4 regions of the Bacterioplanoides pacificum genome follow, and region 3 is predicted to be linked to each of the others. Evidence: predicted binding sites of a transcription regulator. Region 3 holds the regulator's gene; each other region holds the start of a gene.
The links. The regulator sigma-54, encoded in region 3, starts transcription at its own class of promoters, with help from an activator protein. The targets are predictions, from matches to a motif close to TGGCACNNNNNTTGCTNT.

Region 1: a site for sigma-54 is predicted at 2,272-2,289, ahead of ACFOMG_RS03225 (flagellar basal body rod protein FlgF). Genes of this name have one in related genera too.
Region 2: a site for sigma-54 is predicted at 2,271-2,288, ahead of ACFOMG_RS01695 (ammonium transporter). Genes of this name have one in related genera too.
Region 4: a site for sigma-54 is predicted at 2,978-2,995, ahead of flgB (flagellar basal body rod protein FlgB). Genes of this name have one in related genera too.

The regions. Positions count from the first base shown of each region.
Region 1 is NZ_JBHRYB010000001.1:707,358-712,832, forward strand. It holds gene ACFOMG_RS03220 (flagellar hook-basal body complex protein) at 1-1,855, shown strand, start outside; gene ACFOMG_RS03225 (flagellar basal body rod protein FlgF) at 2,324-3,070, shown strand; gene flgG (flagellar basal-body rod protein FlgG) at 3,094-3,879, shown strand; gene ACFOMG_RS03235 (flagellar basal body L-ring protein FlgH) at 3,888-4,580, shown strand; gene ACFOMG_RS03240 (flagellar basal body P-ring protein FlgI) at 4,590-5,475, shown strand, end outside.
Region 2 is NZ_JBHRYB010000001.1:358,688-364,162, reverse strand. It holds gene ACFOMG_RS01705 (hypothetical protein) at 1-236, shown strand, start outside; gene ACFOMG_RS01700 (hypothetical protein) at 244-888, opposite strand; gene ACFOMG_RS01695 (ammonium transporter) at 906-2,138, opposite strand; gene ACFOMG_RS01690 (CBS domain-containing protein) at 2,480-3,064, shown strand; gene ppnN (nucleotide 5'-monophosphate nucleosidase PpnN) at 3,080-4,441, shown strand; gene ACFOMG_RS01680 (hypothetical protein) at 4,523-5,475, opposite strand, start outside.
Region 3 is NZ_JBHRYB010000016.1:62,738-68,212, reverse strand. It holds gene lptA (lipopolysaccharide transport periplasmic protein LptA) at 1-396, shown strand, start outside; gene lptB (LPS export ABC transporter ATP-binding protein) at 393-1,121, shown strand; gene ACFOMG_RS16230 (RNA polymerase factor sigma-54) at 1,266-2,855, shown strand; gene hpf (ribosome hibernation-promoting factor, HPF/YfiA family) at 2,901-3,203, shown strand; gene ptsN (PTS IIA-like nitrogen regulatory protein PtsN) at 3,227-3,679, shown strand; gene rapZ (RNase adapter RapZ) at 3,762-4,622, shown strand; gene ACFOMG_RS16210 (HPr family phosphocarrier protein) at 4,582-4,938, shown strand; gene mgtE (magnesium transporter) at 5,195-5,475, shown strand, end outside.
Region 4 is NZ_JBHRYB010000001.1:700,852-706,326, forward strand. It holds gene flgM (flagellar biosynthesis anti-sigma factor FlgM) at 1-184, opposite strand, end outside; gene flgA (flagellar basal body P-ring formation chaperone FlgA) at 248-1,003, opposite strand; gene ACFOMG_RS03195 (chemotaxis protein CheV) at 1,091-2,017, shown strand; gene ACFOMG_RS03200 (CheR family methyltransferase) at 2,033-2,854, shown strand; gene flgB (flagellar basal body rod protein FlgB) at 3,032-3,430, shown strand; gene flgC (flagellar basal body rod protein FlgC) at 3,433-3,879, shown strand; gene ACFOMG_RS03215 (flagellar hook assembly protein FlgD) at 3,890-4,684, shown strand; gene ACFOMG_RS03220 (flagellar hook-basal body complex protein) at 4,720-5,475, shown strand, end outside.

The DNA.
Region 1 (5,475 bases), on a different contig from region 3:
GCAGGCACTGGCTGCTCTGGGACTGGACAGCATGTTTGTGGTGGCTGGTCAGAATGAAATTGACCGCAGTAATAACTTCCGTATCAACCTTACAGTGCCCGCTCCGGACGAAGAAAACCGCAGTGGTTCGGTGTTGATTTCGCTGGATGAAGAATACCGCTCAGTGCAACAGCTGGCGGCCAGTATTAACCGTCAGCTGAACAGTCAGGACTCCGAAAACTACATCGGTGTACGCGCCGAGGCAGTAGAGATTGAGCCGAATGTGGTGCCACCTGAGTTTAAACTGCGTCTGGTCGCAGTTGAGTCTGGTGAGGCGTCGATTATCTCCATCAGCGATGTGACCGCCAATGGTCCGGACATCAGTGCTGAAGAAATGTACGGTTTATTGCAGATTGATCCGGCAGACAATGCTTTGCTGACGACCGGGATCGCCGGAGTCAGTAATGAGTATCCGGAGCAGAAAGTGACCCTGACCGGACCGGATGGTGAAGAAACCGTGATTACCATTCCGGAAAATGCCGAAGCCAATGAAATTGTCTCGATATTTAATAAACAACCCGGGGTAACCACGTCGGCATTAACCACCATGACGATCCCGCTGTCGGGCTATAACTCGCCCGGCAATGATATGTCGCTGACACTGAATGGACAGGTGTTAACGGCAACCAGTATTCCGGATCTGGTGGAAGAAATTAATTCGTATCGCAGCACTACATTACCGGGCTTTAATGCCACCACCAATGATGCCGGCGACCTGATTATCACCAACGAAATCGGTCGTGATATTAAGCTGGAAATGTCCAGCAGTGAAGTCACCGACTCGATTGTGATTCAGGGGGAAGCGAATACCGGGCCGGTTGTTCTGGGTGGTAATCCGCAGGCAGACAGCGCAGCCGCAGTGGGTGGGGTCATTACCTTTACCCTGAACGAAGGTTATAGCATGAGCCAGCCGGATCCGATGGTGTCAGGTATTTTTGGCGCTTTAACCGAAGATGAGTTCACCCCTTATACTTTAAATGCGTTTGATCCGACCGATCAGGATACCTACAACCATGCGACCTCGACCAAAATATACGACAGTCTGGGTAATCCGCATGAAATGACACAGTTTTTTGTTAAGGAACCGCTGGATCCCGATCGTCCGAATGAGCAGAACCTGTGGGTGATGTACGTGCAGATTGATGGTTACGATGTCGGGGATCCGGACGCCTCGTTGCCTTTCCCGCAAAACCTCGAGCCAACCCGTTACCGCCACGAGCTGTTCTTTAATCAGGACGGTACTCTGGATACCGAAGCGACCGGGGAAATGTACATTACCAACTGGGATCCTCGTGATGCCGATGGTGCCTTAACCGGGGCGTTGGGGTCGACCAATGTGCTGGAAGGTGGTTTGCCGCTGAGTGATCCGCCAAGCAATTCTAACTTTCAGATTGATCTGACCGGTTCTACTCAGCACGGTGGTGCATTTGCGGTCAATGAGGTGAATCAGAACGGTTATTCCACCGGTCGCTTAACCGGGCTGGAAATTGATACCGAAGGGGTCATGTTTGCCCGCTTTACCAATGGCCAGGCACAGGTGTTGGGTCAGGTCGCTTTGGGTAACTTCCGTAATCCGGAAGGGCTGACACCACTGGGTGATACTGGCTGGGCAGAGTCGTTTGAATCGGGAGTGCCGACCATTGGTTCACCGCGTACGGCTTCGTTTGGTCAGATCCGTTCATCGGCACTGGAGGATTCGAATGTGAATCTGTCGGAGGAGCTGGTGGGGTTAATCATTGCTCAGCGGAACTTCCAGGCCAGCTCAAAAACCATTGAGACGGTGGATCAGGTGACGCAGACCATTCTGCAAATCTGATCGCTGAAAACTATCTGCGTTGCTACTACGGCGTTAAAAACAGGCTCAAAATGCTCATTTATGATTTATAAACTCTGCTTTTTCGCCTGTTTTTGCCTTGTATTAGCTGCCTCGAAAAACGTTTTCAAAACTTGATGCAAGGCTGCTATTAAAAATTCTCGTGTTTAATACGATTAGTGAGGGTTGGAGCGTAGCGGTACTTTTAAAACAGCCGTTGGAACGGCGGCTCGTCACCCGAGCCAGGGATGGCGATTGTGACGAGTGTGACTAAAAGTACTGCTATGTTCTGACCTGATTGACGGGGATAGGGGCAGCGGCAAGTCCCTTCCGTTATCTTGACGGAAAGCTTGCCGCTTTTACCGTCAAAATTCCCTTTAAAACAGTTAAATCACTGAAAACTATCAAATTTTTGTCTTTGGCACGACTACTGCAATAACTCTGGAAAGTCAGAATTTTTCAGAGGTCGTTATGGATCGTGCGTTATACATCGCCATGTCGGGTGCCAAACAAAACACCTTAGGGCAAAGCGCTCATGCGAATAACCTCGCCAATGTGAATACCACCGGTTTCCGCTCGGATTACACCCAGAGCCGGGCGATGGGGGTGTTTGGTGAACATTTCCCGACCCGGGCTTATGCCATGACCGAACGTCCGGCCAGCGATTTTCGCCAGGGGCCGTTAATCGAAACCGGCCGCCGTATGGACGTCACGATTGAAGGTGCCGGCTGGTTTGCAGTGGTCGGGCCGAATGGCGAAGAAGCTTACACCCGGGCCGGTGATCTGAGTGTGGATCCAGCCGGACGGTTATTAAATGGCAATGGTCTGCAGCTGATCGGTGACGGAGGTCCGGTGGTATTGCCGGAATTCGAAAAAATTGAAGTCAGTCGTGCCGGTATCGTCAGTGTCCAGCCATTAGGCGAAGCGCCGGCGGCGGTTGCCGAGCCGGTGCAGCTGAAACTGGTTAACCCGGATGCAGCACAGCTGGAAAAAGGCGAAGACGGTTTGTTCCGTTTCCGTGATCCGGCGATTCAGGAGGCCGCGGCCGATCCGAATATCACTCTGGTGAACGGCTTTATCGAAGGCAGTAATGTCAATGCCGTAAAAGAATTAACTGATCTGATTGCGCTGAATCGTCAGTACGAAATGCAGGTCAAAATGATGAAAAAAGCGGACGAAAATTCGTCCTCTGCCACACAGATTCTGGCAGCGCAATAACCCTGAACCAAGAGGAAATTAGTATGTTACCAGCACTTTGGGTAAGCAAAACCGGCCTTGAAGCTCAGGACCTGGCGTTATCAACGGTATCGAATAACCTGGCCAACGTGGCGACCACCGGCTTTAAAAAAGACCGTCCGGTATTTGAAGATCTGTTGTATCAGATTCAGCGTCAGCCCGGCGCTAATTCATCGGCAGACAGCCGTTTACCGTCTGGTCTGCAGTTAGGTACCGGGGTACGAACTGCGGGCACGCAAAAAATCTTTACTACAGGCTCTCTGGAATTAACCGATCAGCCATTGGATATGGCAGTTAATGGCCGCGGCTTTTTTCAGATCACCCTGCCGGATGGCAATATTGCTTACACCCGCGATGGCACCTTTCATATTAACAACGAAGGGGTGGTGGTGAATGTTAATGGTTACCCACTGGAGCCGCAGATTACCGTACCGGAACAGGCGAATAAATTAACCGTCAGCAAGGACGGCATCGTGCAGGTCACGATTACCGGCGACCCGAACCCTCAACAGTTAGGGCAGATCGAAACGGTCGACTTTATTAACCCGGCTGGCCTGGAAGCGACCGGTGGTAACCTGTTCCGTGAAACCGCGTCCAGCGGTGCTCCTCAGGCCGGTATTCCCGGTGAAGCCGGATTTGGCAATATTGAGCAGGGAGCACTGGAAAAGTCCAATGTTGAAGTGGTGGAAGAGCTGGTCAAAATGATTACCGTGCAGCGTTCTTATGAAATGAATTCCAAAGTCGTTTCGGCGGCGGATGGTATGCTGCAGTTTCTGACTCAGAACGTATAGGTGATGTTATGGTGCGTTTACTGATGTTACGAATGATGGCCTTTTCCGGCGTGTTATTAAGCGCCTGCACATCGGTGCCGTTCGAAGCCGATGTCTATCCGAATGATCCGGCCTACGCACCGGTTTCGGCACAAAGCCTGACGCCGCCACCGAATGTCAGTGGCTCATTATTTAACAGCGGTTACCGCAGCGGTTTGTATACCGATCAGCAGGCACGCCGGGTCGGCGACATCATCACGGTGATTTTTAACGAGCAATACCGCTCGCGCAAATCGGCTGAAACCTCCACTGAAAAAGATTCCAGTGCCGCCATCACCCCGAACGCGATTGCCGGTATGGTACCGGGCTGGCGTAATATTGGCCTGGATACCGATTACGACAGCGCGAAAGATTTTTCCGGTAAAGGGGAGGCTGACCGCTCCAACAGTTTAACCGGCCAGATCAGTGTGTCAGTGGCGGATATTCTGCCCAATGGCATCTTAAAAATCCGCGGTGAAAAATGGCTGACTCTGAGTGAAGGCGACGAATATATCCGTATTACCGGCATGATCCGGCCGCAGGATATTACCCCGGATAATACCGTGGCATCGAGTAAAGTCGCCGATGCGCGTATTTCTTTTGGTGGTCGTGGTGCGCTGGATAATTCAACCAAACAAGGGTTGGGCGATCGTTTGTTAAATTCTCCGTGGTGGCCTTTCTGAGGTAAAACTATGAAACTTTTTATCGCTGTTTTTCTGCTGTTTTTTTCCTCATTGACGCTGGCCGAACGCATTAAGGACATCACCAGTATTTCCGGCGTGCGCAGTAACCAGTTAATTGGTTATGGCCTGGTGGTTGGCCTGGATGGTACGGGTGACAAAGCGCCGTTCACCACCCAGACGTTCCGTAACATGATGACCGAGTTTGGCATCAGCCTGCCACCTGGTGTGGATCCGAAGTTGCGCAATGTTGCAGCGGTTACCGTGACCGCAGAATTGCCGCCGTTTTCCAAACCCGGGCAACGTATTGATGTTACCGTGTCGTCGTTGGGAAATGCCAAAAGCCTGCGTGGCGGATCGTTAATTTTTACCCCGTTAAAAGGTGCCGATGGCAATATTTATGCGGTGGGCCAGGGTAATTTAGTGGTCGGTGGTTTTGGTGCTGAGGGTAACGACGGCTCCAGTATCACAGTGAACGTGCCCAGTGTGGGCCGTATTCCCAATGGTGCTACCGTAGAGCGTGCGGTGCCGTCCAACTTCGCCCGGGGGGACAGCCTGATTTTTAACCTCGACCGGCCGGATTTTTCCACCGCCAGAGCGATGGTGGAAAAAATTAATGATTTATTAGGTCCCGGCACCGCCGAAGCCATTGATGCAACTTCGATACGTGTCAGTGCGCCGCGGGATACCACCCAGCGAGTCAGTTATTTGTCGGTGATTGAAAATCTGCAGATCGAAACTGGCAAAGAACGGGCCAAAATTATTATTAATTCACGTACCGGCACCATAGTCATGGGGCAGAATGTGATGATTGAACCGGTGGCGGTGACTCATGGTAATCTGGTGGTGACCATCACGGAAGATTTTAATGTGGAACAACCCAATCCGCTGGCGGAAG
Region 2 (5,475 bases), on a different contig from region 3:
CATTAAGTGTTGATGGCCCCGACTTACCACAACTGCTGCAAACCTTCGAGCAAGGACTGCAGGCCTATCCTGAAGCCAGCGCCTCAGCACAAGCCCGTCAGCAACTGAATAAGGTGCGCAGCCAGTGGTTATTTATTGCCCGCTCAGCACGGAATCAACAGGCGCGAATGGTGCCGTATCTGGTCATGCGCTACACCGACAACATCCTCAGCCGGCTGGATCAGCTGGCCAGCTGATCCGGCACTACAACAGACGTCTGGCATCCAGCGATCCCTCGGCAGGCACAGCACCAACAGCGGCTGATAAAACCCTGTCAGCCTCCACCGGCCCAAGGGTTTCGCACAGCGCGATGTAGATATAATTCAGCAACTGACGGATGGGAGCCAAAGCAACCCCGGCCAGCTCCAGAGGTTGCCGGTTGCCAAGCCATAACGTAAACGCATAATTCAGTTCAGGCTGTAACCGGTGCCGGTTAGCCTGTTCCATCGCATAACGTCCCACCGCACTGGCGGTATCACTGCGCAACGCACCAAAAATTCCGGTAAGTGTGTGCGACACAACCAACGACCAGTCATCCCCGGCAGCAGCGGTAGGCGATTGTACTGGTGGTAAGGTTTTTTCGGCAAAGGCCTGCATCTCATCGAACGGATCGGGTTTGAGCGAGCTTTCTGCCAACATCATGCTGCTGATCAGCCGGCGGTATAACCCCGACCGGTCGCGGGCAATTGCCGGCAGGTGCTGACAGTCGGATAAAAAACCATTCAGTTCAAACTGAGATTTCTGGGCATACCTGTCCTGCCAGCACCACATCGCCTGCCACAGCTCAGCTCCTTCTGCGACATCCGATAACACGGTATAAACGGCCCGGCGTTTACGTTCGACAGTCATAACTTATCTCGCTTGTATCAGGATTCTTTATGAAACGTTACGTGCTGATGAAACTCCGGATAACCCACTTCATCATGTTCGGTATAATCCAGCCCCTGCTGTTCGTGTTGCGTTGAAGCACGCAATCCCAGCAGCCGGTCAATCAGGAAAAATAACAACAATGCCGTAGGGAAAGCCCATAAAAAAGCGGATAACACACCCACCATCTGAACCGTCAGCTGTCCCCAGTTGAACAAATCATCCCGCACAAAAACGCCCGCAGCCAATGTTCCCCAGGCTCCGGCAAAACCATGAACCGGAATAGCACCAACCACATCATCCAGTCTGCGGCGCTGTAACCAGCGGCTGCCATAAACCGCAATCGCGCCCGCAATCAAACCCGTTAAAGCAGCAAATTCCGGGGTCATTGTGGCGCAGCCTGCGGTGACGCCCACCAGACCAGCCAGACTGCCGTTAATCGTTGAGGTTAATAACACCGGTTGACGTGTTGCACGACAGAACAGCAAGGCTCCCACAGCACCCGCTGCCGCGGCCAGCTGAGTATTCAGCAGAATCAGGCCGATATCGGCACTGGCCGCCAGCGTACTGCCGCCGTTAAAACCAAACCAGCCGAGCCATAAAATAAAACCACCCAATGCCACCAGAGATAAGTTATGCCCGGGAATTTCCCGTGCACTGCCATCTTCCCGGGAAAAACGCCCGGTACGGGGACCAAGAATAATAACCCCGGCCAGCGCACACCAGGCACCAACAGAATGCACCACCGTCGATCCGGCAAAATCAATAAATCCAAGCTCAGCTAACCAGCCATGGCCCCCGTAAAGACCTCCCCAGGCCCAGCTGCCAAACACCGGATAAATAAAAGCAGTGATACCACAGGCTGCTAACAAATAAGCATCGTATTTAGTGCGCTCAGCCATAGCGCCACTGCAAATAGTTACCGCTGTTGCCGCAAACATCATCTGGAATAACAGCAGCGAATAATCCCAGGCGGCCACATCCGTTAAAGCAAAATGGCTCAGGCCAATAAAGCCGGATAAATTTTCACCAAACATAATGCCGTAACCCAGCAACCAATAAATTAAACTGCCAAGGCATACATCCATGTAATTTTTCATCATCACATTAACGGCATTTTTAGCCCGGGACATACCGCTTTCTAATAATGCAAAGCCGGCTTGCATAAAAAACACCAGCGCCGCAGCCAGCGCGACCCAGAGCGTATTAAGATTCAGTTCAAGCACCTGCATAAGCGCCGGATCTGCAGCCATCGCAGGTAAAGGTATCAGCGTACCGAGCAGTACACTTCCAGCTGTTAAAAACCTATGAATCCACTTCGCCATATTCTGCCCTGCCTGTGATTGCATCGTGTGGCTGAAACAACAGCAAGCCATATGCCAAATGATACTAACGACAGATTCAGGCCATACTCCGGGAGTTGTTTTAATGTGCCTGACAGGAACTGCACCAAAAAAGCTCCTTCGCCCAAAGATGCCGCACGACCCGGCACTAAAATGCAGCCAGACGGATACAGCCGTTTTTTATTAGTGTTATAGTTTTGAACACATGCACATTTTTCAGGGAGTGCGTTATGTCGCTGATTGTGTTTGACATGGGCAGACGTGTCGAAACTCCGGTCCGGCCAGAGAAAACCCGCATCAATCCGACCCAACCCAGCCAGGCCATCTCACCGGTTGCGAATGCAGCCGACGCTTATACACGCAGTCAGTCGGCGTATGACAACCAGCAGCATGCGGAGCATCAACCCCAGGCGGTTGCCTATGTCAGTGATATTATGCATCGCCCGGTGCGCTATATTCATAGTGATGCATCAGTGTTGCAAGCCTGGGAACTGATGCAGCAAACCGGCTACCATCATATTCCGGTGGTTGCCGAAGACTTATCGGTTTACGCCCTGCTTTCCGATCGTGATTTATTGCAACAAGCGTTAACCGCCAGCATTAACTGGCAACAACCGGTGCTCGATTTTGCCAGCCATCCGGTACTGTGTATTCTGGAGCAGGCCGATATACGCCAGTGTGCACGTACAATGCTGGAATACCAGATTGGTGCACTGCCGGTTATTAACGACGACAATATTCTATCCGGCATGATTACCCGCACCGATATTTTACGAGTGATCAGTCACTATGGCCCGATGGAACTCTGGGCCTGATTCGAAGGATTGTTTATGCAGAAAAAAGTAGAAGTTATTCATCCCAAAACCCATCTTCGGGTATTGTCACGCTACGAAATTCAACAATTAAAAGATTTTTCCGGGCCAACCCATGAGTTATTGCGTCGCTGCTGTTATGCAGTATTAAGTGCAGGCAGCCAGAATGATAACTACCTCGACCTTGAAAATGAATTCCGTGACTTTAATATCGAAGTCGCCCAGGAAGAACGCGGTATCGTTTTAAAACTAACCGCACCTCCGGCCAGTGCGTTTGTTGACGAGCAGATTATTCGTGGTGTCAGAGAACAGTTATTTGCCGTCCTGAGAGACGTGTTATACGCACAGGATTCCATCATTGCTGCTCACCGCTTTGATCTGGAAAACAGCGAAGACATCAGCAATGCTATTTTTCACTTATTACGCAATGCCGATGTACTGAAGCCCGACCGCGAATCCGACCTGGTTATTTGCTGGGGCGGCCACTCTATACCACGGCATGAATACCAGTACACCAAAGACGTAGGCTACCAGCTCGGCTTACGTGGCCTGGATGTTGGTACCGGCTGTGGTCCGGGGGCAATGAAAGGACCGATGAAAGGCGCCACCATTGGCCACGCCAAACAACATATCTGCGATGGCCGTTACATCGGCATTACCGAACCCGGCATCATCGCTACCGAAGCGCCTAATCCAATCGTTAACGAGCTGGTGATCCTGCCGGATATTGAAAAACGGCTGGAGGCTTTTATTCGCCTGGCCCATGGCATTGTGATTTTCCCTGGTGGCCCTGGTACCGCGGAAGAAATTCTGTATTTATTAGGTGTGTTGTCTCACCCGGCTAATCAGAATATTCCCTTCCCGATTGTAATTACCGGCCCTGCCGAAGCAGAACCCTACCTGCGCGATATCGACCGCTTCATTGGCGACACCCTTGGTCCTCAGGCGCAGCAACGTTATCAGCTGATTATTGACGACGCCAAGGCGGTCGCCCAGGTGATGAAGACGGGTACCCACAAAGTGCGGGAATACCGCAGCCTGATAGAAGACGCATTTTTCTTTAACTGGTCGTTAACGATTGCCGATGATTTCCAGCGGCCATTTGACCCGACACACGATAATATGGCGAAAACCGAGCTGACCAAAACACTGCCACAGCATAAGCTGGCCGCCAATCTGCGACGGGTGTTTTCCGGCATCGTCGCCGGTAACGTCAAAGCCAGTGGCATCCACCGGGTACAAAAACAAGGTCCTTATCAGATTCATGGCGATCCAGACATACTGGCAGGTATGGATAAATTACTGACAGCGATGGTCAGCCATGGCCGTATGAAGATACAGGGGGATTACACCCCCTGCTATGAAATAGTCAAAAGCTGATTAGGCTTTATGCAGAGGTCCCCGGCGTAAAGCCGCCGGGGATTTAAGCATCATGGCCGGTATGCTACTTCCAGCAGGTAATTAGATCCTGCTGGCTGAAACAGCCGTTGATATACCGGTTCCTTCGCCAACCGGAATGTTCCGGTGAATATTTTCAATTGGCAGAACATGTCCGGTACGGCCGTAAATGTAGGACTGCTCATCAACGATAACTTTATAGCTTTTATTCAACTCCCTTGCTCTTGCCGGGCTCGGAATAAGCAGCTCTGAAATATCAGAGTTTAACTTTTCAACCATTTCCGGTATCAGTTCGCCATTTGAATAAAATTTATTTTTAACTTCACTGTTAGTCCCGAATTCATTTCCGGTTGGGTTAAGTTGTAAATAAGTCAGGTATTCACCTTTTCCATCGTTACGCATTGGGTCCGGAAGACCAGAAAGTCCTTTCTCCAACCAATGATAAAATCCGTTCCGGAATGATTCATGACCTAATTTTCTAGGATAGGCAAACGAACTATCAGTGGTCACGCCAACGCCGGTGTGGCAGCCCATACAAAACAATGTTTCTTCATATGTCTGAGGTCGTAAGTCACCACTTTCAGATTCAATGAATCCCTGATATATCCAGCCTCGCCCATTATACAAACCTTTTTCCATACCATGTTTTTTGCTTGAGTTGTATTGACTCAGCCGCTCAGGAAAATCATCCCTTTCCTTTACTTCTGAAGAAACCGAGTTACTCAGTTGAGAATAGTTGTTCCAGGTAATCTTCTGAGAGTATCTAAGCTCTTTCATTCGTGGAGCCATACGGACATGACTACCATCGACTGCCAGGTATCTGACGCTGTGCAAAAATTCTGTTCCTTTAGGGTATAGGCCTGCCGCCATTTCTGCCAGGTTATACTCATAGACTTGTTTCGCTTTTCCGACGTAAGACATATAGATGTTATTCAGCGGAGACCACTGATAGACAACACTTGTGGCTGTTGACAAGACTCCGTTACGATCAAGATCAACGCCATATAGCGTTTCAT
Region 3 (5,475 bases):
AAAGCCGGCATCGTCATTTATAAAGGCAACGTGGTGCTGACCCAGGGCACCTTAACCATAGAGTCTGACCGGCTGATGATTCTGCGCAACGACGATGTGCTGGAAAAAGCCGTGGCTGAAGGCAAACCCGCGGTTTTTAAACAACAACTGAGCGTCGACCAGGGGCTGACCACCGCCGAAGGACAACGCATCGATTATTTTGCCTTGCGCAAAGAAATTCACATCAAAGGTCAGGGCCGCCTGCTGCAGGAAGGCAATGAGTTTAACGGTGAAAAAATCACCTACGACATGACCCGCGAGCGTATTCTGGCGACCTCGGCAAACGACGAAGGCATAGCCAGCGAACGTATCAAAGTGGTGATACAGCCCAAAGCAGAAGGCACCAGCCAGCCATGAAAAAAACCCTCAAAGCTCAGCATCTGGCCAAAAGTTACAACGGGCGTGAAGTGGTCAAAGACGTTTCCATGTCGGTACAGAGCGGCCAGATTGTTGGTTTGCTGGGCCCGAACGGCGCCGGTAAAACCACCTGTTTTTATATGATCGTCAATCTGGTGCAGGCCGACAAAGGTCATGTTCATATTGACGATGAAGACATCAGCCACCTGCCGATGCATGGCCGCGCACAGAAAGGCATTGGTTACCTGCCTCAGGAAGCGTCTATTTTTCGCAAGCTGAGCGTCGCCGACAATATTATGGCCATTCTTGAAACCCGTCAGGATCTGAACCGCCAGCAGCGCCAGGAGCGGCTGGAAGGTCTGCTGGATGAATTTCATATTCAGCATATCCGCAACAGCCTCGGCATGGCGTTATCCGGTGGAGAACGCCGGCGGGTCGAAATTGCCCGGGCGCTGGCTGCTGAACCGTCTTTTATTTTACTCGACGAACCTTTCGCCGGTGTTGACCCGATTTCTGTGTCTGACATCATGGACATCATTCGCCAGCTGCGGGATCGCGGTATTGGTGTATTAATTACCGACCACAACGTGCGGGAAACCCTGGCGATCTGCGAAAAAGCCTATATCGTCGGCGGTGGTCATATTATTGCTGAAGGCAACGCCGAAGAAGTCCTGGCCAACGAACAGGTGCGCAAAGTGTACCTGGGTGATGATTTCCGGTTGTGAGTAACAGCCCGGTTTGTTGCTCACAAGCAATATTTATGACATCTCGGTTAAAACAGGGATTCCAAGTGCACGGGCTTTGCCTATAATGCAAAGTATTGGTTGGCCACATACGAGGCCTGACATTCGCGTGACTATCGACACTTTATGAAAGCATCACTCCAGTTAAAGATGGGTCAGCAGCTGACCATGACACCACAGCTGCAACAAGCTATTCGTTTGTTACAGCTGTCGACACTGGATCTGCAACAGGAAATTCAGGAAGCGCTCGACTCCAACCCAATGCTCGAAAATGAAGAGCACGACAGCGACGACTACAGCGACGGCAATGATCAGGGCGAAGGCAACGACTACAGCAACGACCAGGACAGTCGCGCCTCTGACAACGACAGCAACGACCAGCACAACAGCGATAGCCTGAACGACTACAGCGCCAGTGCCGATAACAGCAGCACGGCTAACGACAGCGATTACGATGTTCAGGGCAGCGACAGCCAGGAGCTGGGGGATCACTTATCCAACCAGCAACTGCCCGATGACCTGCCGGTCGACAGCAACTGGGACGACACCTATCAGCCTACCGCCGGCGTGGCATCCAGCGCTGGTCCGGCTGACGACGACTTCGATTACGATTCCCGCCATGCCACCACCGATGATCTGCAGGATCATTTATTGTGGCAACTCAACCTGACACCGATGTCGGACACCGACCGTGAAATCGCGCTGATGTTTATCGACGGCGTCGACAGCGACGGTTATCTGCACACCAGCATCGAAGACGTACTGGAAAGCATCGATCCGGAACTGGATGTCGAAGAAGACGAAGTCAAAGTCGTCTTACGACGCCTGCAACAGTTTGATCCGGCCGGAGTGTTCTGCCGCGACCTGCGAGAATGCCTGTTATTGCAACTGGCCCAGCTGCCCGCTGAAACCCCGTGGCTGACAGAAGCCCAGCTGGTGATCAGCGACTATATCGATATGCTCGGCAGCAAAGATTATCCGACCCTGATGCGCAAAACCAAGCTGAAGGAAGACAGCCTGAAGTCGGTGATGCGACTGATTAAAGAACTCAATCCGAAACCCGGTGCCGGCATCTCTCCCGACCAGGCAGAGTACGTTGTGCCGGATGTGATTGTACGCAATATCCGCGATGAATGGCGGGTCGAACTCAACCCCGACATTGCCCCCCGCTTGCGGGTAAACGAAAGTTATGCGGCACTGGTAAAACGTTCGGATAACAGCCCCGACAACACCTTTATTAAAGATCACCTGCAGGAAGCACGCTGGTTTATCAAAAGCCTGCAAAGCCGTAACGATACCCTGCTGAAAGTGGCGACCAAAATTGTCGAATACCAGATCGAGTTTTTCGAAGAAGGCGAAGAAAAAATGAAGCCGCTGGTATTGCATGACATCGCCGAGGCGGTAGGCATGCACGAGTCCACCATTTCCCGGGTGACCACACAAAAATACATGCACACTCCACGTGGCATTTTTGAGCTGAAATATTTCTTCTCCAGCCACGTCAGCACAGATACCGGTGGCGAATGTTCGTCCACCGCGATCCGTGCCATGATCAAAAAACTGATCGCCGAAGAAAACCAGCGCAAGCCGTTAAGCGACAATAAAATTGCCGCCATGCTGGGTGACAAGGGGATCAAAGTCGCACGTCGTACGGTGGCAAAATATCGTGAAGCCATGCATATTCCACCATCCAACGAACGCAAGCAGCTGATCTGATCAGCCGTTGATACACCTCAGACAAAATTAAAGAAGGAGTCTGATATGCAAATTAATGTTAGTGGCCACCACGTGGAAATCACTGAAGCAATGCAAGCCCACGTGGAAGAAAAAATGGGCAAAATCACCCGTCACTTTGATAACGTGACCACTGCTCAGGTCACTCTGACCGTGGAAAAAGACGAACGTCACCACGCCGAAGCCACCATTCATGTCAGCGGTGCCGACCTGAACGCCAGCGCTGACAGCGACGACATGTACGCGGCCATTGATGCCATGATCGACAAGCTGGACCGCCAGGTGCTGAAGCACAAAGAAAAAATGGTTGCCCGCCAACACGGCCACTGATTATTACCCAAGAAGGTTGATCCATGACCATCGCCGATATTCTGAGCGCCGAGCGCACTGAAATTGATGTACCGATTTCCAGCAAGAAAAAACTGTTGGAATATCTCGGGCAGATTATTTCAGCGCAGCTGAAAGACAGCGCCGCTGACGATATTTTTGAGCGCCTGCTGGGCCGCGAGCGGCTCGGCAGTACAGGTATCGGTGAAGGTATTGCCATTCCGCACTGCCGTCTGCCCAACTGCGAACAGGCCTTTGGCGTGTTATTACGGCTGGAACAACCGATTGATTTTGACGCCATCGACCGCCAGCCGGTCGACCTGGTGTTTGCGTTGCTGGTACCGGAAGAAGCAACGGAAGAACATCTTCAGGTATTGTCGATGCTGGCCAGAAATTTCAATGAACCCGATTTCCGCCAGGCATTACGCAACGCTCCGGACGCCAGTCAGTTATTTAAGCGGGCATTGCTGGCCAGCTGACAAAAGTCATCGGCACGCCATAAACATCTGCTATAACTGACACACTCCCTAACACACCTGACGAAAAGTTAAGGACAAGCTTATGCGCCTTGTGGTTATCAGCGGACGCTCAGGATCGGGTAAATCCAGTGCTCTGCATGTATTGGAAGACCTGGGCTTTTATTGCATCGACAATCTGCCCATCGGCCTGCTCAACGATCTGGTACGTGAAACCCATCATGAAGAGCGGTTATCGAAAGTGGCCGTCAGTATCGATGCCCGCAACCTGGTCCACACCTTTGACCAGATCGATCATATTCTGCACAGCCTGCCACACGACGAATATCAGCTCGATATTATTTATCTCGATGCCGGTGATGACGTGTTATTGCAGCGCTTCAGTGCCACCCGCCGTAAGCACCCACTTACCAGCGGACAGTTATCGTTACCGGAAGCCATCGAAAAAGAACGCGAACTCCTCGATCCGATTGCCAACATCGCCGATCTGACGCTGGATACCACCAGCATGTCGGTTCATGAACTGCGTTCACTGATTAAAAAACGCGTCAGCGGTAATCAGGGGGCCGACATCGCCATCCTGTTTAAGTCGTTTGGCTTTAAATACGGTATTCCCAAAGATGCCGACTACGTGTTTGATGTGCGCAACCTGCCCAATCCATACTGGAACCCGGAACTGCGCCCTTACAATGGCCAGGACGAACCGATTCAGCAATTTCTTGGCGGTCGGCCGGAAGTCAAAAAGATGCAGGCCGACATCGCGACTTTTGTCGGCAACTGGCTACCGTCCTTTATCAGCGCCAACCGCAGTTACATCACCATAGCCATTGGCTGTACCGGCGGTCAGCACCGCTCAGTTTACCTGGCAGAGCAATTAACTGGACAGTTCAGCCAGCAGTTCGCTAATGTTCAGGTACGCCATCGCGAAATGGCAGTACATTATTAACCCGGACGCCGGAGCGCGCGACCAGGAACAGCAAGAGAGCACCGGAATGATCCGCCGCGAAATAACCATTATCAATAAACTCGGGCTGCATGCCCGGGCTGCCGCCAAGCTGGTTTCCACCGCTTCCGCCTACTCCTGCCAGGTGAAGGTGGGTTACAAAGACCGTATGGTGGATGGCAAAAGTATTATGGCGGTGATGATGCTGGCCGCCAGCAAAGGCACCGACATTGAATTGCACGCCGATGGTTCGGATGCTGAGGACGCTATCAACGCCCTCACCGATCTGATCAACCGTCGTTTTGATGAAGAAGAATAATTCCTCCTCGCCTTTCCCCCCTGGAATTCGGTCAGATGGTTTTTATCGCAGCAACAGGATGTTGCACCAGCCCGGTATCGGGGCGGCCAAAGACAAATATCTGACTGAAACCTCATAGAAAACAAACCACTGGCGACTTTTTTGCGAGTACTTTCATGGTCTGAAAGTCACAATCAGGCTAGAATTAAAAGCATTCGCTCCGGAGTTCAGCAGCAACTCATCAACGGATTCCCATTCACCCGCCCAGAGTTGAGTTATGCCGCAGCATACGGAAAAAGCAAAAGCAAAGTTACACAGCCTCACCGCCGCACTGGAAAGTGGTGCGCTGAGCAAAGTGCGCCGCATGCTCAACGCCATGGCCGCGGTGGATATCGCCCACCTGCTCGAAGCGTCCACCCCGAAAGTACGGAAAGTGCTGTGGGAGCTGGTCGATAAAGAGTCCGAAGGTGAGGTACTGCAACACCTGAGTGACGAGCTGCAGGGCCACTTCTTAAGCGACATGAGCGCCGAAGAAGTTGCCGACGTCACCGCCGACCT
Region 4 (5,475 bases), on a different contig from region 3:
GGATGCTTTTACTGCTGGCGCTCAGCTTTACCTGGTCGGTAAAGGCGCCACTGTCTTTCTCCGCAGCCTGGCTTTGTGGTGTTGCCGGGGCCTTGGCGGGTTCATTACGGGTTCTCGCGTGATTGTCGAGACCCCCGGTAAACTTGTTGATGTTCATAACTAAATCTCCGAGCTTGATAGCCATTATACACTCCTGCATAGGTGTTATCGGCGCCTGAAATAAGAACTTTAGGCTTTTTTTGAAAAATTATTCGACCTGTACTAAACCGCGCGCCACGATGGTGGCACTGATGATTTTGCCTGACTGGTTGTTGCGTACCCGAATACGCTCTCCCTGATGACCGGAGCCCATCGCGGTACCTTCCATTTCTACCTGGATGCCGGGCCGTTCGATGCGGATGGCAACAAACTGACCACGCCTGACCAGCTCTGGCAGTTCCAGCATGTCAGGGCTGAGTATCGTGCCCGGGCGCAGCGCACGTTTTACCTGCAGGCCGATGACCTGATCCGGGGACTGATAAAAACCTTTGCTTAAGCTGCCGATATCCTGACGGCTTTGATGTAAATGCTGTGAGCTCAGCAGATCGTCACGGCGCACCAGCTGACTGAGTACCACGACTTGACGGTATACCTGCAACTGGATCGCCATATGTTGCTTCCAGTAGGGCGTGCCACAGCTGATTTCAACACCGTTACGGCCGGGTTGCAGCACTTTAACCAGCCGTATTTGTGGTGTATGACGGCACTCTGGCAGCTGGTAGTCATCGCCGATGCCAATAAAGCTGACAGCACTGTTGTTGTCCGGTTTATTGCCCGCAGTGGCTGCTGAATTGTGCCCCTGGCTTAGCTTGTGCCAGCGCATTAACAGATCCTGCTCAATTTGTGTCCGCCAGCCGTCTGCCCGGCTTACTGACACCAGGCTGAGCAGCAAAAAAGCAATAAATAACCGAACAAGTTGGCGGTTCTCTACTATGCTTTTTTTATTGTGAATATTAACTGTCATAAATCCGGCGGCTTTTTGTCACTTTGCAGTTGTTATAACGGACTGAGCAAGTGTCATGCCGGATAGGCGATAACCCAGGAGTGTTATATGGCGGGTGTGTTAGACACGGTCAACCAGAGGACTCAGCTGGTCGGGGAAAACCGGCTCGAGTTGTTGTTGTTCCGGGTGAACAGTGCTCAGGTCTACGGTATTAATGTGTTTAAAGTGCGGGAGGTGTTGCAGTGCCCGGATCTGACCATTTTGCCGGGCAGCCATCCGGTGGTGCGTGGTATCGCTCATATTCGTTCCGGCACACTGCCGATTATGGATCTGAGTCTGGCAACCGGTAATGCACCGTTACCGACGCTGGAAGATACGTTTGTCATCATCACTGAATACAACGGCAAAACCCAGGGGTTTCTGGTAGCCGGGGTGGAGCGCATCGTCAATATGAACTGGGGTGATATTCATCCGCCACCCAAGGGTACCGGGCGCGATCATTACCTGACGGCGGTAACCGAAGTCGATAAACAGCTGGTGGAAATTATCGACGTGGAAAAAATCCTCGCCGAAGTGGCACCAATCAGTGAAGAAATCAGCGAAGGTGTGGTGTCTGAGCAGGTCCATCAGGTGGCTCAGAGCAAGCGGGTACTGATTGTCGACGACTCAAAAATTGCGCGTAAACAAATTACCCGCTGCCTGGAGCACGTGGGTGTTGAAGTGGTGGCACTGAACGATGGTCGTGAAGCCTGGGAGCATCTGGTTGAAGTGGTTGAAAGCGGTGAAAAGCTGCAGGAACGTTACCTGATGCTGATTTCCGATATCGAAATGCCGGAAATGGATGGTTATACCCTGACGGCTCAGATCCGGGCAGATTCGCGTATGCAGGGTTTTCATGTGGTACTGCACTCATCCCTGAGTGGTGTATTTAACAAAGCCATGGTGGAAAAAGTGGGTGCGGACAACTTTATTGCTAAATTTGATCCGGATGTGCTGGCGGAACAGGTTGCCCAGCAAATTGATGGTAACAGTTAGGAGTTAAGCGCGGACATGACGCTGACAATTTCACCGGATGAGTACAACCGTTTTCGCCAGATGCTGGAGACCTCCAGTGGCATTATGCTGGGCGAAGGTAAAGAATATCTGGTCACCAGTCGCTTACGGCGACTGCTGGAACGGGAATCGCTGACTTCGGTTGCTGAGCTGCTGAAAGTGATGACGACTAACCGCTCGTTACAGGAAGCGGTGGTTGACGCCATGACCACCAACGAAACTCTGTGGTTCCGCGATGATCACCCTTACCGGATTTTCCGGGAGAAGTTGTTGCCGGAAATGGCCAAAACCCGGAGGCCGGTCAAAATCTGGTCGGCAGCCTGTTCTACCGGTCAGGAACCGTATTCTCTCAGTATCGAAATTGAAGAATATAAACGCAAAAATCCCGGAGTACTGGTGGCGGGTGAGCGTATTGTGGCAACCGATATTTCGGCCAGTGCCCTGGCGGCAGCTAAGGAAGGACGTTACCAGCAACTGGCGATTCGCCGGGGTATGAGTGATCAGTACCTGAAAAGTTATTTCAGTCAGCTGCCGGACGAAAGCTGGGCAATTAACAGCCAGGTGAAAAGCCGGGTCGATTTTCGTGCTCAGAATCTGCAGCAGAGTTATAGCCTGTTGGGGAAGTTCGACATTATCTTTTGCCGTAATGTACTGATCTATTTTTCCGCTGATTTAAAGACCGATATTCTCAAACGCATGCATGCCAGTCTGAACCCGGGTGGTTACCTGATGTTGGGGGCATCTGAGGCGATGAATAATCTGCAGGATTACTACGAGATGGTGCAATGTCATCCGGGTATTATCTACCGCGCAAAATAACCTTTCCGATACTCGGATGGCATTTGCCGCTGCTTGCCGCAGCGGCAATTTTTTGTCCGCTATTGCCGCTGAACTCTGGCACTATATTTCTGTAAGTCACTGAAGAACAAGTAAAAATAAAGTTGGCATTCACTTTGCTGTTAGTTTTATACGAACAACAACGGCAATGGCAACGATATGGCATCTATCAACTTCGATAACGCATTAGGACTGCATGCTTCAGCCCTGCAACTACGGGCCGCGCGTGCTGAGATCCTGGCCAATAATCTGGCCAATGCCGACACCCCGGGGTTTAAATCACGGGATATTAATTTCCGGGAGGTGCTGGCCGGCGAAGTCGAAGCGCGGCAAAGCGTTGCCGTCGAGCGGACACATACCGGCCACCTGGCAGGTCGTAGTCAGGCTGAGCAGCAACTGTTGTACCGTAATCCGACTCAGCCATCGATCGATGGTAATACGGTCGACAGTCAGATCGAAAAAGCCCAGTTCGCAAAAAACAGTATGGATTACAACACCACTTTTGAATTTCTCAGCAGCAAATTCAAAGGTCTGCGCAACGCTGTGCGGGGAGAATAATTATGTCACTGACTAACGTATTTGATATCGCCGGCTCCGGCATGAATGCTCAGTCGATTCGCCTGAACACCACCGCCAGTAACATTGCCAATGCTGAGAGTGCGTCCAGTTCGGTTGAGGAAACTTACCGCGCCCGTAAGCCCTGGTTTGCGGTTATGCAAAAAGAGTTTATGGCAGTTAATAAAGACGGTGAATTTCAGCAGCTCAGCGGTCAGACCGGTGTGGGTGTTGAGGTCAGAGGTATTGTCGAAAAAGACGCACCGTTAAAGCCGCGCTTTCAGCCGGATCATCCAATGGCCAATGAAGACGGTTATGTGTATTACCCCAACGTTAATATCGTCGAAGAAATGACCGATATGATGTCGTCTTCGCGCAGTTATCAGACCAATGTTGAGGTGCTGAAAACGGCGAAGCAAATGCTGCAACGTACTTTAACTCTGGGACAATAAGGAGCTGACGATGGCTGTTTCCAATGTTGGTGATACCTCAAAAGTTCTGGAGCAATATCAGAATCAGAACAAAGAGAATACCAAAACCGGTGATAACGAGCTGGGTAAGGACGCGTTTCTGGAATTGATGGTTGCCCAGCTGAAAAATCAGAATCCGTTAAAACCTACCGATAACCAGGCGTTTGTGGCTCAGTTAGCACAGTTTTCGACGGTTGAAGGTATCGGCCAGCTGAATGACACCGCTGAGAATCTCACCTCTCGTTTTAATTCCGCCTCCGCACTGCAAGCTTCCAGCATGGTTGGCCAAAACGTCATTGTCGAAGGTAATGACACCGGCCTGTTGCTGCAGAACGGCATCGTAAGCGGTTATGCCGAAGTACCGGGCAGTGCCAGTAATATCCAGTTGCACATTGAAGATGCTAACGGTCAGTTGCTGGAGCAGTTTTCGCTGGGCAATCGTGGCGAAGGCCCGATGTCGGTGCGCTGGGACGGTCTGAATCTGATGGTGGATGGTGAAGTGGTGCAGTTTGACGCCAGCAAGCTGAATCGCCAGGAGTATCTGAAAGATGAAGACGGTGAGTTCGTGACCGATGACGAAGGTAACAAGATCATGCTGCCCTACTCACCGGGTGAATATAAGTTTGAAGTCAGCGCGACGATTTCCGGTAAATCGGAACAGCTGAATATGGAAATGAGCTCCCGGGTTGATAGCGTCACCATGGGAGCGGGTGGCCAGGTAACGCTGAATCTGACCGGTGGTCAGAAAGCGGGAATGGATCAGATTAAACAGGTTCTGAGTTCGTAACTCAGGCAGACGAAAAATCCGGCAGGAGATAAAACATGGCATTTAATATTGGTTTAAGTGGAATTCGTGCTGCCTCGACCGACCTGGAAGTGCGTGGTAATAACATCGCTAACGCCAGCACCACGGGCTTTAAACATTCGCGCGCTGAATTTTCAGACGTTTATACCACCACTTTATTAGGTACCGGGGTACAGCCGGTGGGCAGTGGGGTCACGGTTGATAACGTGCGTCAGCAATTCAGTCAGGGCAATATCAGCGGCACTCAAAACTCGCTGGATATGGCGATTGATGGCAACGGCTTTTTTGTACTGAACGATCGTGGTTCGGTGTCTTACACCCGCTCGGGAATTTTCTCGCTGGATAAAGACGGTTATGTGGTCGCTAATAACGGTTCCCGGCTACAGGGATATGAAGCCAATGCGAATGGTGTGGTTAATGGCGTATTGGGTGATATTCAGATCCAGGTGGCCAATCAGCCGCCACGCTTGACCTCGCTGGTTTCTGCCATCGTGAATCTGGATGCCGGTGAAAGTGTGCTGCAGGAGCAGGGGCAGCGGCTGGTATCGAATGGTCTGGCCATTGGTGCCGCTGATGCCGGTATTATTGAATCGACCAGTTCCGTGCTGGCAACCTCCGGCCAGCCGACCAGCGCCGGGCTGCCGGCTCAGGTGGCATTTGCTACCGATCTGGCGACGGTCGCTACCGCCGGTTATGGCGCCATTGCCATGGATATCGACATCGGTGATGGCAACGGCGTGCAAACCGTAACGCTTAACGGTGTGGCCGCCGGC